DNA from 3 places in the Bacillus sp. N5-665 genome. Region 2 is predicted to be linked to each of the others. Evidence: riboswitches for the same ligand, from Rfam matches in the RefSeq annotation. Region 2 holds a riboswitch; each other region holds the start of a gene.

Region 1 (4,614 bases), 2.2 Mb from region 2:
AATACCGCCCGATATACTTCGAGCGGTATTTTTTATTTTTCTATTTTCCAATTAATCATCGTTTCTGTAGTGTCAATTCTCTTCATATGTAATTTCTCTAATACACGAATCGAGCTATCATTTTCAAGAAGTGTCTCCGCAATAATCGTTTCTACTTCTCCTGTTTGAAAAGCCCAATTTATTAATTCTCTTACAGCTTCTGTCGCATACCCTTTATTCCAATATTTCTCAATAAATCCGTAACCAATTTCTACTGTATGTTCCTCATTTGGTTTCCCTTTAAATCCTATATCACCTAGAACGATGTCATCTTCTTTGCGAATGACATACCACGCGCCCCAAGGTAATAAAACCTTATTTTGTTTTACATTTTCTACATGCCCTACAATATGCGGACCACTGTTATATCCTTGCTCGTTAGCAACTTGCATACCCTCTTCTGTACACGGTACTATATAGAGTCTTTCTGTTTCTAATTTCATGTTAATTTCCCCTTTTTTGCTTAAACGTTTTTTTAATTATAACAAAAAATATGACCTTATTATGAATGTCGAATTATATTTTCAGAATTTTCTTTTATTTTTAAAGGGTTTTTCAATATTTTTTGCGAAACATTTGTATAACAATTTCTTTATTTGTTTTTTGTTACATAACAGTAGGTTCGGGTGGAGTTTTGCAAGCGTTTCCTATACAATAACCGATATTTTTTGACTTTTCCTAACAAAATATCTTGCAATATATTCAGAAAGTCATTACAATTGCCATATATTAAAAATCTTAGCAATATATCAAATCCTCATCAATCCGATGAGGTAGAGGTTGCGACTTTTATGAGTAAAACGGACGAGACACAGAGAATGTCACCAACTCCGTTTGAAAGGAAAAGTTGCCGAAGTTTATATTTCTTCTCTGGAAATATGAGCTGGGGCTGTCTCCGAAAGGAACAGAACTGTCACGTTTACAAAATTACCGTGTAAACGTGGGGTGCTATCTTAACGGAAGGGTATGATGGGGTGGTTATTTGTGAAACGTTCCGCCTAATTCCTTTGGCGGTTTTTTGTATTTTTCTCCCCCGCTCCTTCCTAACCTACAAGAAAAGGAGTGTTGAACATGAATAGCGCAACAAATCAATCTACCTCTAAAACGCAAACTACACAAGGACAAGGTGAATTAAAACGCGGATTAAAATCTCGTCACCTTACGATGATTTCTCTCGGTGGTACAATCGGTACCGGACTATTTCTTGCCAGCGGTGGTGTCATCCATACAGCTGGTCCTGGCGGTGCACTAGTCGCATACGCCGCAATTGGAATTATGGTTTACTTTTTAATGACAAGCTTAGCTGAACTCGCGGCTTACATGCCTGTTACCGGATCTTTTAGCACGTATGCAACAAAATTTGTTGATCCATCCCTTGGCTTTGCACTTGGATGGAACTATTGGTATAACTGGGCCATTACAATTGCTGCTGAACTCGCGGCTGTAACATTAATTATGAAATTTTGGTTCCCAGATACCCCTTCTCTTATTTGGAGTGGATTATGTTTAGCTATTATTTTCCTTTTAAACTATTTATCTGTTAAAGGGTTTGGTGAATCTGAATATTGGTTCGCACTTATTAAAGTAGTTACTATTATTATCTTTTTAATTGTCGGCTTTATGATGATTTTCGGAATTATGGGCGGCGAATCTGTTGGCTTTAAAAACTTCACTGTTGCAGATGCACCATTTAATGGCGGCATTATGGCAATTATCGGTGTATTTATGGCTGCTGGGTTCTCATTCCAAGGAACTGAATTATTAGGTGTAGCTGCTGGTGAAACTGCTGATCCAGAGCGTAACATTCCAAAAGCAATTCGTTCTATCTTTTGGCGTATTCTTTTATTCTATATCCTTGCGATTCTCGTTATCGGTTTATTAATTCCTTATACGACTGAAAGCCTTGCTGCAAGCGATGTAACAGTAAGTCCATTTACACTTATTTTTGAAAAAGCGGGCGTTGCCTTTGCTGCTTCTGTTATGAACGCTGTTATTTTAACGGCAGTATTGTCTGCTGGTAACTCTGGTATGTATGCATCAACTCGTATGCTTTGGGACTTAGCTCGCCAAGGAAAAGCACCAAAGTTTCTTGGTAAATTAGATAGCCGCGGTGTACCTGTTAACGCATTAATCGTAACGTCAATTGTCGGTAGTATCGCTTTCATTGCCTCTTTATTCGGTGACGGTGTTGTATACATTTGGTTATTAAACGCATCTGGAATGTCTGGCTTTATCGCATGGGTCGGAATTGCAATTAGTCATTACCGTTTCCGTAAAGCATATATCGCACAAGGAAAAGATTTGAAAGACTTACCATATAGAGCAAAATGGTTCCCGTTCGGTCCAATTTTCGCATTTGCACTTTGTGTCATCGTAATTTTAGGTCAAAACTACGGCGCATTTATGGGCGAATCAATCGATTGGAACGGTGTACTCGTTTCTTACATCGGTTTACCACTCTTCTTAGTACTATGGTTAGGATATAAATTTACGAAGAAAACGAAAGTGATTCCGCTCGATAAATGTGAATTGAAATAAAGTGAAACGAGCAAACAAATATGTTTGCTCGTTTTTTATTCCGATGCTTCTCCCTTCCCTATTTCTCCTGTTTTTGCAATAATAAAGGAAATATATATAAAGGTTGGGATACCATGAACATTCGTATTACTGATGAAGCAAAAGCAGCTATACATAAATTAGAACGTGAAGATAAAAAGATCATTCGCATTAGAGGAACAATGACAAACTCTTGTAGTATTTTCGTTGATGTTGATTTAATTTGGGATACATATGATGCAGATGATGTTGTATATAAAGATGCCGAGTTTATCGTACAAATGGATTCATTCACGAAAGACTACACTGGTGATACGGTGAAACTTGATTATAAGACGACAGGTTTTAGTATTACGACTCCGAGTGAGACTTTAGTTTATGGATTGTCGATTAAAAAATAAAAATTGTTTTCAGCTGACAAATGAGGTGAAAAAATGGGTAAATATGTTCCGTTAAAATTTTTATTTAATGAAGAATTAGCAGAAATAATGGCTGATTCTATTTGTAAACACGATCCTAATTTTCCGAAAAGAAACTTCGTATCTTCCGTAACATGTAAAGTTGAAAAATTAGAGTTAAAGCAACGTATAGAAGTAATAGCAGATGAATTACACGATGCATTACAAAAAGATTTTAATGCAGCAATACATATTTTACTGAAAACATTGGGGCCAGAAAACACAACAGAAGTAGGCACATTTACAAACGGATATATGTACATGCCTATTGCAAAATACGTTGAAAAATATGGGCTTAACGATTTTGAAACCTCATGTAACGCCATGTATGCAATAACAAAAAGGAATACTGCTGAATATGCCATTCGGCCTTTTCTCAAAACATACCATGAAGACACACTACACATATTACAACAGTGGATTCATGACGAAAACAGCCACATTAGAAGATTAGTTTCCGAAGGTACAAGACCAAGACTTCCGTGGGCTAAAAAAATGGGAGCTCTGAAAGGTGACTTTACAAATAATTTAAAGCTTCTTGAGCCATTAATGAATGATCCTTCTAAATATGTCCAAAAATCAGTAGCCAATCATATTAACGATATTACGAAAGAAGATAAAGAACTCGTTTTTCAATGGTTACAACATTTACGTCATAAACAGCATCCAGTTAACCCTTGGATTATAAAACATGGGTTAAGAACGGTAATAAAAAGTGGGACATTGCCAAAAGATTTTTCTTTTTAAGTATTTTAAACAAAAACGCTTATACTTCAAAAATGAAGTATAAGCGTTTTTTCCTTTTGAATAAAGCAATAATAAACGTAAAAAGTGCTTTAAAATTCTTCTTTATACCTTTATTTTACTAGCTCTTCTATGTTATCATTTTTCTTGATTTTTTCTGATGATAGCCAGAGTGAATAACTTGTTCCATCCTTGTTCCTTAAAAATATGTTAAATTCCTTATTATATAGTTCTTCTTTAAGAATAGTGACTACCTTTCTCAAATCCTCTATTACATAGGAATCATTTCTATATTTTATCTCACTATCATTGAAAACTAAAGTCAATTCATACTCTAGACAATTGCCGTCTTTCGGGTTTGAACAAGTAATATCTTCAATTACAAAACGATCATTTTGAATTTCATTTAACCTTTCGCCTACTTTTGTTTCAGTTTGAATCAAATATGTCCAATAACCGCTTACAGTGTTTTTCATTGTTAAAAGCAGTTCTTCTTTCGTTATAGCTTTTTGCACATTATGAAAAGGTAAGCCTATAGATTCACCATTATGATCCTCAATTTCAAGTTTTGTTATCTTTTTATTACTCTTCTGAATGAATTGGAATAAAGCATATAAACGATCTAATTCTTTTGATTCAAATTGACTGTAATCAATCTTGTCACTCGTTTTTAAAGTTAATACTAACTTATCAGTTGGTTTCTCCTCTATATAATCATCATCCACTATATATTGAAAAACATTTTTATTTTCAGGTTCCACGTAACCTAATTTTTTAATTTCTTCTAGCATGGGTTTGAATTTCTTATATTCCTCAT
Region 2 (4,614 bases):
GGCTGATGAGCTCGTAAATATGCAAGATGAAATTGCCGATATCATTATGAAAGAAGTCGGTAAAGGTTATAAAGATGCGAAGAAAGAAGTTGTTCGTACAGCTGATTTCATTCGTTACACAATCGAAGAAGCTCTTCATATGCACGGAGAAAGCATGATGGGCGATAGCTTCCCTGGCGGAACGAAATCTAAACTTGCGATCATCCAACGCGCACCACTTGGTGTTGTATTAGCAATCGCACCATTTAACTACCCAGTAAACTTATCTGCTGCAAAACTTGCACCAGCATTAATTATGGGTAACGCTGTTATTTTCAAACCAGCAACTCAAGGTGCAATTAGTGGTATTAAAATGGTTGAAGCACTTCATAAAGCTGGCCTTCCAAAAGGTCTTGTAAACGTAGCTACAGGACGCGGTTCTGTAATTGGTGACTACTTAGTAGAACACGAAGGCATCAATATGGTATCGTTCACAGGTGGTACAAACACAGGTAAACATTTAGCGAAAAAAGCTGCAATGATTCCACTTGTATTAGAACTTGGTGGTAAAGACCCTGGTATCGTTCGTGAAGATGCTGACTTACAAGATGCTGCAAACCATATCGTAAGCGGTGCATTCTCTTACTCTGGTCAACGTTGTACTGCTATTAAACGTGTACTTGTACACGAAAACGTAGCAGACGAGCTTGTTAGCTTATTAAAAGCGCAAGTAGCTGAGCTATCAGTTGGATCTCCAGAACAAGACAGCACAATCGTTCCATTAATCGACGACAAGTCTGCTGACTTCGTTCAAGGTTTAGTTGACGACGCTGTTGAAAAAGGTGCAACAATCGTTATCGGTAACAAACGTGAGCGTAACTTAATTTACCCAACATTAATCGACCACGTAACAGAAGAAATGAAAGTTGCTTGGGAAGAGCCATTTGGCCCAATCCTTCCAATCATCCGTGTTTCTTCAGATGAGCAAGCAATTGAGATTGCTAACAAATCAGAGTTCGGCTTGCAAGCAAGTGTCTTCACAAAAGACATTAACAAAGCATTTGCAATTGCTAACAAAATCGAAACTGGTTCTGTTCAAATTAACGGACGCACAGAGCGCGGCCCTGACCACTTCCCATTCATCGGTGTAAAAGGTTCAGGTATGGGCGCACAAGGTATTCGTAAGAGCCTTGAGTCTATGACACGTGAAAAAGTAACTGTATTAAACTTCGTTTAATCTTATATGTAGAAGCTGATCTAGTTTTAGATTAGCTTCTTTTTATATCAAATAATTATTCATTCCTAATAACAAACTCTTCTCTATAATCTGATTATTACTATATCCATTGACGTATAAAAATACATTTGTTACTCTTAACTACGTTAATTTAATATTTAAATCCTCATTCGTATCTCGGTGAGGTAGAGGTTGCAATCATTAAGAGTATCGTTTCAGGAGATGTAGTGGCATTGATGAAGGAATGAGAAAGGAATGATTGCCGAAGTAAGTCGTGTCCACCATGCACACTTGCTGGGTCTGCATTTAATAAGTGCAGAACTGTCACAAACGAAACGTTTCGTTTGTGGAGAGCTATCGAGAGGTATGTCGTGGGTTTCTTATAAGATAGAAAGCATGTAGCGGCAAATTACGTGCTTTTTTTGTTTTGTTTGGGACTTTTCTTCTCTACTAAGAAGACATACATATCTCCTCGCTTGACTTGGTTATACTAACTTTGGAGGTATTTTCTATGCAACAAAAAAAATGGGGCTTTTGGGTACTAACAGCTTTCGTTGTCGGTAACATGGTTGGCGCTGGTATTTTCATGGTGCCAAGTACGTTGGCACAAACAGCAAGCCCTCTCGGTGTCACTTTAGCTTGGTTAACAACAGGGTTTGGTGTTTTAATGCTAGCTCTTGTTTTCGGTAATTTAGCAATTCGTCGTCCTGATTTAACGACAGGACCACAAAGTCATGCATATGCTTTATTCTCATCACCAAAAAAGAAAAAAATGGCTGGTTTCAGTATGGTATGGGGATATTGGGTTGCAAACTGGGCAAGTAACGTTGCCATCATTACATCTTTCGCGGGATATTTATCACTCTTTTTCCCAATTATGAAAGATACACGACTACTATTTTCAATCGGTTCTTTTAACATAGAAGTCGGAAAACTAATTACATTTACGATTTGTTCCATCTTACTTTGGGGAACTCATATTATATTAACAAACGGTGTAAGTGGAGCTGGAAAGCTAAACTTCTTAGCAACAACAACGAAAGTAACTGGATTCCTTTTATTCATCGTCGTTACATTATTTGCATTCGAAGCTTCTAAGTTTGGACAATGGTACACACCGATGATCGATAAATCAGGTGTATCACACGGCCTTCTTTCACAAGTAAATTTAGCTGCTCTTACAACGCTTTGGGCATTTATCGGAATTGAATCGGCAGTACTTTTATCAAACCGTGCTACCTCTCCTAAAACAGTAAAACGCGCAACAGTTGCAGGATTACTTATTACAGTTGCGATTTACTTAGGAATTACCATTTTAACAATGGGTGTACTTCACGTTGATAAATTACAAGCTTCTGAACGTCCATTAGCAGATGCATTAAATGCTGCAATGGGTCATGGCGGCGGGAAACTGATGGCATTACTTGCTCTTACTTCCCTATTCGGTTCTATATTAGGCTGGATTTTATTAAGCTCAGAAGTACCGTATCAAGCAGCAAAAGAAGGTTTCTTCCCTTCCTTCTTCACGAAAACAAATAAAAAAGGAAGTCCAATTTACTCATTACGACTAACAAACATTATGTCGCAAGTGTTCTTATTCTCAACACTATCCGGAACAATTGCGGAAGCTTATACATTCGTTATTACCGTATCAACACTAGCCTACCTCATTCCATATCTCGTTTCACCAATCTTCCAGTTAAAACTAGTCGCAACTGGTGAAACATATAAAAATGAAATGCGGGCAAGAATTACAGATGGCATAGTCGCAGTGATCGCACTTTGCTACGCACTATGGGTTATTAAAACCGGCGCAGCCGATATAAAAACGTTCCTTCTCGGAATTGGTTTATTCGTAATTGGCTTTGCCTTCTATCCATTAATGAATCGTGATCAGAAAAAAAATAACGAAAAGAAAAACGAGCAAGTTGCGTAACGCAATTTGCTCGTTTTTTCTTTTGTAAAACATATATAATAGAACAAAGAGGTGAAAAACATGTCAATTGAATCACTATGGAGCAGCCGCTTCCAACAACATATTCAAAATATCATTACATACTTTGCACGTATGATTAACGGTTTACTATATAGCTTTATCTTCGTTGCCTGTATAGGTGCTTACTATTATGCAAAGTTTCTTAAGACAGCTCCTTCTAAAGGACTATCTTTATTACTTATTACAATCGTCCTAACAGCGATTATAACGAGATGTCCTATCCGTACATTTATTCAAAAACCTGATGCTGTCTATTTGCTTGCATTAGAAGAGAAACTAACATCTTATTTTAAAAAATCTCTTCTATATAATTACATCATTCAGCTTTTCCCATTATTATTTACGTTCCTTATTCTCGTTCCACTTGCACTGCAATCATTACAATTAACTGTACCTTTCTTATGTACAATCTTTATCGTTTTAATGATTATAAAAGCTTGGAACATGTATACACATTGGATCTGGCGTGATAGTCATGAAAAAAATATATGGTTCATTATTCGTATTGCTTGTAACGCCTTAATCATTTTCATGCTGTTTTACTCGGCACATGTTCTCATATTAGGCGGATTGCTCTTACTACTTGCTTTCCTACTTCTATATACGAAAAAACAGCCTACAAAACGAATACCGTGGGATTACATAATCGAGCAAGAAGAAAAAATGAACGTCCGTTTTTATCAATTTGCTAGCATTTTCACCGATGTTCCGCAACTGAATAAGCAAGTAAATAAAAGAAAATGGCTTACAAATTGGATTGAACCTTTATTACATAAAAAACGAGCAACTTTCTTCTATTTACATACACTAGCATTTTTACGCGGGAATGATTATTTCGGTATATATATTCGCTTAGGCTTAATCGGTGCCTTCGCCTTATATTTTATACCAAACATATACGTAAAAGGCGCTATCGCATATATCGTCCTATATATGATTTCTATGCAGCTCCGTTCCCTGTGGAAATATTTTTCGGGAAATATTATCGTAGCATTATATCCAATTAATACTGAAAAACGAATGAATGAATTTCTTCGCTTAATCTTTATATTACTAAGCATTCAACTCATTGTATTTTCAAGTGTTATACTCATTGCTACAGGTCAATTTTTACATAGCCTTATCATTATGATTATCGGGGTACTCTGGATCAAATTTATTATTGTACCAAAAACGAAGCAACGCGTTTCTGCGTTTTAACGAAAAGAATTATCTTAAAGCCAAGGAGAAGATAAATTATCTCCTTGGCTTTTTTATTTTTCTTCCTCAAACAAGAATCACTGCAACAACCGACATTTTATGATTTTTACATACAAAAACGATAATACATGTTTACGCGCTAACAAAAAGGGTATGTATTAAAGTAACAGGGCAAAGGAACTGGAGGGAATGAAAAAATATG
Region 3 (4,614 bases), 840 kb from region 2:
TTCAAACGTGAGTACGATTTCCATAAAGGTATTTTAGAAGACGTACTACCGTTAACAATTGGCGGTGGTATTGGACAATCAAGAATGTGCATGTACTTCTTACGTAAAGCACATATTGGTGAAGTTCAATCTTCTGTATGGCCTGACGATTTACGTGAAGCTTGCAAGAAAGAAAACATTCATCTGTTTTAATAGAAGAGAGAGGATAGCTCAAAGAGTTATTCTCTCTTTTTTATAGTGTAAACGAGTGGTTTACAGTGGGTTTTACTAATGGTTTCTTTCTTTTTTGGATCCTTTTATGTAATAATTTGTTAAAGGAGGGGAGGTTATGAGCTTAGGACAACAACTTAAAAAATTAAGAGAATCAAAAGGATTTTCACAAGAAGATGTTGCTAAAAAGATTGGTATAACGAGGCAAGCAGTGTATAAAGTGAAACTTTAATCAGTGGGCGATTTATCCTACTGATTATTAGTTGAACCAATCGGGCTTTTATAGGCAGTTAATCGCATCTGGCTGCCTTGATTGTGCTTAAAAGCTTTGATGAGATTTACTGCCTGTTAAAGCGGGGTAAGTGGGAAAATGATAAAAGTTGCCCTGATATTGAAAATTTAATTTTATTGAGCGAAATGTATAATGTTACGCTCGATGAGTTAATAAAAGGGAACCGAAATTTAAAAGAGAAAATACATATTGATGAAGATGAGGATTTTGAGAAAGAGAATGAGTTTGGTTTTTATATTGGGTTTGGTTTGCTAATTGTGAGTGCTTTCATTGATTATGAAGGAATGCAAGAGATTTTATTAGGAATTGCACTATTCATGATGGTTTTTTACTCTGACGTGAAGAAAGTTATTTTGAATGAGTTCAGATCGTTTTTTAAAAGAAAAGATATATATGATAAGAAGTGAGAAGGGTCCGTTATATTTCCTAGGAAAGAGTATAACAAGTAATTGAATTGTTTTATAATGATTTCGGGATGTTGATAGTATGTTAAAAAGTTTAAACAAGCATAACCCCGTTCTAAAGCTAGGACGGGGTTCAAAATCTAAGTTTTATTAAGCGTAAAGTTCTTTCAAATATTTTTACTTCAGTAAAGACGTCTAATAAAACATTACTTATTTGTTACCGAGTTCTTCCGCTAAACCGATTAAAATTCCTTCGGTTCCACGAATGTAGCAGAGTCGATACGAGTTCTCATACTGAACTACTTCACCAACGAGCTGAGCACCATGCTTAGTCAGTCTGGATACCATTTCGTCAATGTCTTCAACGGTGAACATGACGCGCAAATAACCGAGGGCGTTTACAGGAGCTGTCCGATGGTCTGCTATAGTAGGTGGGGTGAGAAATCGAGAAAGTTCAATTCGGCTGTGGCCATCTGGCGTAACCATCATAGCAATCTCTACGCACTGAGAACCGAGTCCAGTTACGCGACCAGCCCATTCACCTTCAACAGTAGCTCGCCCTTCGAGATTCAAGCCAATCTCCTCGAAGAAAGAGATTGCGTTATCAAGTGATTCTACAACGATGCTGACATTGTCCATTCGTAGTAATCGGTTGTTTGCCATAGTTTTTATCTCCTTTTATGTATAAATTTATTATTTAATTATCCTCATAATTATACTAAAATCTTTTCTAAACAAAAAACATCTTGTCACAGCGTAGGAAAATGTGACAAGGTGTTTTCGGGCATAGTATATAAAATCTTGTTAACGAATAACACTTCGTAAACCCTTTACTATTGAAATATGCGCGAACTTTATTTCGTGAATGCTATCATTTCAAGAATTTGATACTGTAATTGCTATTCGATAGAATAACTTCGACTTTCCCACAAAACAGTCCTATCCTGTTTCTATTTATATAGGAAGGAAATAGATTCATATATTTTTTAAAGTTTTACCGGTGGAAATTAACTCATCTGCACTAAAGGCTCAATTTTTGCCATAAATGATTGATGCAGCGCCTCAACACCTGTTACTAAATGAAGGCGGTCAATAACGACAGATACTTTAATTTCTGATGTACTTACCATTTTAATATGAATATCTTCTTCTTTTAAAGTAGTGAACATATTCGCAGCAACTCCTGGATTAGAGACCATACCAGATCCTACAATGGATACTTTTGCTAAATAATTTTCATATTCTACAGATTCATAGTGAAGTGTTTCTTGATTTTGTTCTAATACCTCTAATGTTTCTTTTAAATCATTAGAATGGATTGAGAAGGAGAGGTGAACAGTTCCTTCATTTGTAATACTTTGAATGATGATATCTACATTAATATGTGCTGTTGCCAATGTAGAGAAAACTGTTGAGAGTGCACCTTGTTCTAATCCTTTCATTGTGACGCGTGTAATATTATCTTCAAATGCAATACCTTTAACGATTGATTGTTGTTCCATGTTACATTCTCCTTTTACAATTGTTCCGTTTTCTTGTTCCATACTTGAGCGAACTTCTAACATGACATTATGATTTTTAGCAAACTCAACAGCACGCGGGTGTAATACACCAGCACCGAGGTTTGCTAGTTCTAGCATTTCGTCATAAGAAATTTCATCTAATTTATAAGCATCTTTTACAACTCGTGGGTCCGTCGTATATACACCGGTCACATCCGTGTAAATATCACATTTTTTTGCTTTCAGTGCAGCAGCTAATGCAACAGCAGTTGTATCAGAACCACCGCGTCCAAGCGTTGTAATTTCATGTTCTTCACTGGCTCCTTGGAAGCCAGCTACAATAACAATCGTACCTTCAGTAAGATAAGATTGAATTCGATCTGTATGAATGTCAGTAATCCGTGCACTACTATGTACAGATTCTGTCGTAATACCAGCTTGCCATCCTGTTAATGAAATCGCGTTATAACCTTTTGCTTGTAGTGCCATCGTTAATAATGAAATAGTAACTTGCTCACCTGTTGATAGAAGCATATCCATTTCGCGTTTACTCGGATTTTCTGAAATCGCGTTAGCAAGTGCTACGAGTTCATCTGTGCTTTTTCCCATTGCTGAAACGACAGAGACGATACTATGTCCTCGTTCATATTCTTCAATAATTAAATTTGCTACATGTTGAATGCGCTCAACGCTTCCAACAGAAGTGCCACCAAATTTTTGTACAATCGTTTCCATTACGAATTCCTTCTTTCATCCATTTTTAAGAATAGATTAGGACATATATAGATCCCAATATTCCTGTAGTTACCAGAGAAAAACAAAAAACACCATCTCAAATAAGTGAGGATGGTGCTGTTACAGGAAAAGGGAAACAGAAAACGGAGCTAATAAAAAAACCGCCAAAAAAGGAATACCATAAAAATGATATCTCTTTTTTGTAGATAGCTCTTCATACATACACTTCTGTACATATGACAGTTCTGTTTCTATTCGAAAACAGCCCCAATCGATAAATGCAGAGAAAATTATCGATTTCGGCAATACTTCCTTTCATCTAATTTCATAGACATCTCTGTGTCTCCATTAGAATAATCATAAGTATCGCAACCTCTATCTCACGTTTTAGGCGAGAGTGTTTGATTTATGAAGTTGTTGGTAACATTTGTTTTATAATAATTTAAATTTTTCGGGGAATCAAGTGTTTTGTATAAATTTTAAAAATTCTTTCTTTTTTTGAAGGAGTTTGTGAAAATTGTAGCAAAATAAATTCATAGCATGTACATTAAATTTATAGTGCATAGGAGGCGGAAGAATGAAGGGGAAAAAGCCTATTTATGTTTCGGCAGAAATGAACACAACAATGGAAAAATTATGGGGATATACACAGGAACCAGATATACATACAGAATGGGATGCTCGCTTTACTGAAATTTCGTATTTAGAGAAAAAAGAAGGAGAACCGCAGAAGTTTTTATATAAAACTAAAATTGGATTAGGACTTGAAATAGCTGGTGAAGGGGAATCGATAGGAGAAATAAGAAAAGAAACGGGTGAACGGATTTCTTCTTTAAAATTTTGGACAGATAATAAATTATCACTTATTCAAATAGGGCGTGGTTATTGGAAGTATACACCGCGTAAAGAACACATTCATTTTGAGACGCAATATGATTACGATACGAGGTTTGGTCGTATAGGAAATGTAATAGATTTCTATATGTTTCGTCCGTTATTAGGCTGGGCGACTGCTTGGAGTTTTGATGCTTTAAAATTATGGTTAGAAAAGGGACTTCATCCGAGATTACTAATTAGAAGAACAATGACATATTGGCTTGTATGTTTTTTGTTTGCTTTTGTATGGATGTATCAAGGAATAGTGCCGAAACTAGTGTTTACTCATTCAGAAGAAGTAAAAATGCTATCTGTGATAATTGGTTCAACGGAATATAGTATTTTTGTACTTAAAATAATTGGATTATTAGAAATTATTTTTGGTGCCATATGGCTGTTGCCATTTCCAAAACGAAAAGTATTTATCGTACATATTTTTATGTTAATAGCCTTAACGATAGCGGCGGGTTTTACGAATATCGTAAGCTTTACAGAGCCGTTTAATCCAATTACATTAAACGTTCTACTTATGGGGTTATCGATTGTCGGTTATATAAATAGTTCTGATTTACCGAGTGCAAAAAATTGCAAGAGG

Evidence for each region. Region 2 has a riboswitch for lysine ahead of MNO09_RS26610 (amino acid permease). Riboswitches for the same ligand answer to the same signal wherever they lie in the genome.
Region 1: another riboswitch for lysine. It lies ahead of MNO09_RS15165 (amino acid permease); the one in region 2 lies ahead of MNO09_RS26610 (amino acid permease).
Region 3: another riboswitch for lysine. It lies ahead of MNO09_RS22170 (aspartate kinase); the one in region 2 lies ahead of MNO09_RS26610 (amino acid permease).

What each region holds. Positions count from the first base shown of each region.
Region 1 is NZ_CP093325.1:2,454,242-2,458,855, reverse strand. Features, by position in the region: gene MNO09_RS15170 (GNAT family N-acetyltransferase) at 33-482, opposite strand; lysine riboswitch at 806-998, shown strand; gene MNO09_RS15165 (amino acid permease) at 1,111-2,577, shown strand; gene MNO09_RS15160 (iron-sulfur cluster biosynthesis family protein) at 2,691-2,996, shown strand; gene MNO09_RS15155 (DNA alkylation repair protein) at 3,030-3,800, shown strand; gene MNO09_RS15150 (hypothetical protein) at 3,911-4,614, opposite strand, start outside.
Region 2 is NZ_CP093325.1:4,676,188-4,680,801, forward strand. Features, by position in the region: gene gapN (NADP-dependent glyceraldehyde-3-phosphate dehydrogenase) at 1-1,216, shown strand, start outside; lysine riboswitch at 1,395-1,581, shown strand; gene MNO09_RS26610 (amino acid permease) at 1,728-3,152, shown strand; gene MNO09_RS26615 (ABC transporter permease) at 3,213-4,412, shown strand.
Region 3 is NZ_CP093325.1:3,831,375-3,835,988, reverse strand. Features, by position in the region: gene asnA (aspartate--ammonia ligase) at 1-192, shown strand, start outside; gene MNO09_RS22185 (helix-turn-helix transcriptional regulator) at 329-442, shown strand; partial or broken gene MNO09_RS22180 (helix-turn-helix domain-containing protein) at 571-909, shown strand; gene MNO09_RS22175 (VOC family protein) at 1,117-1,569, opposite strand; gene MNO09_RS22170 (aspartate kinase) at 1,914-3,143, opposite strand; lysine riboswitch at 3,343-3,529, opposite strand; gene MNO09_RS22165 (DoxX-like family protein) at 3,721-4,614, shown strand, end outside.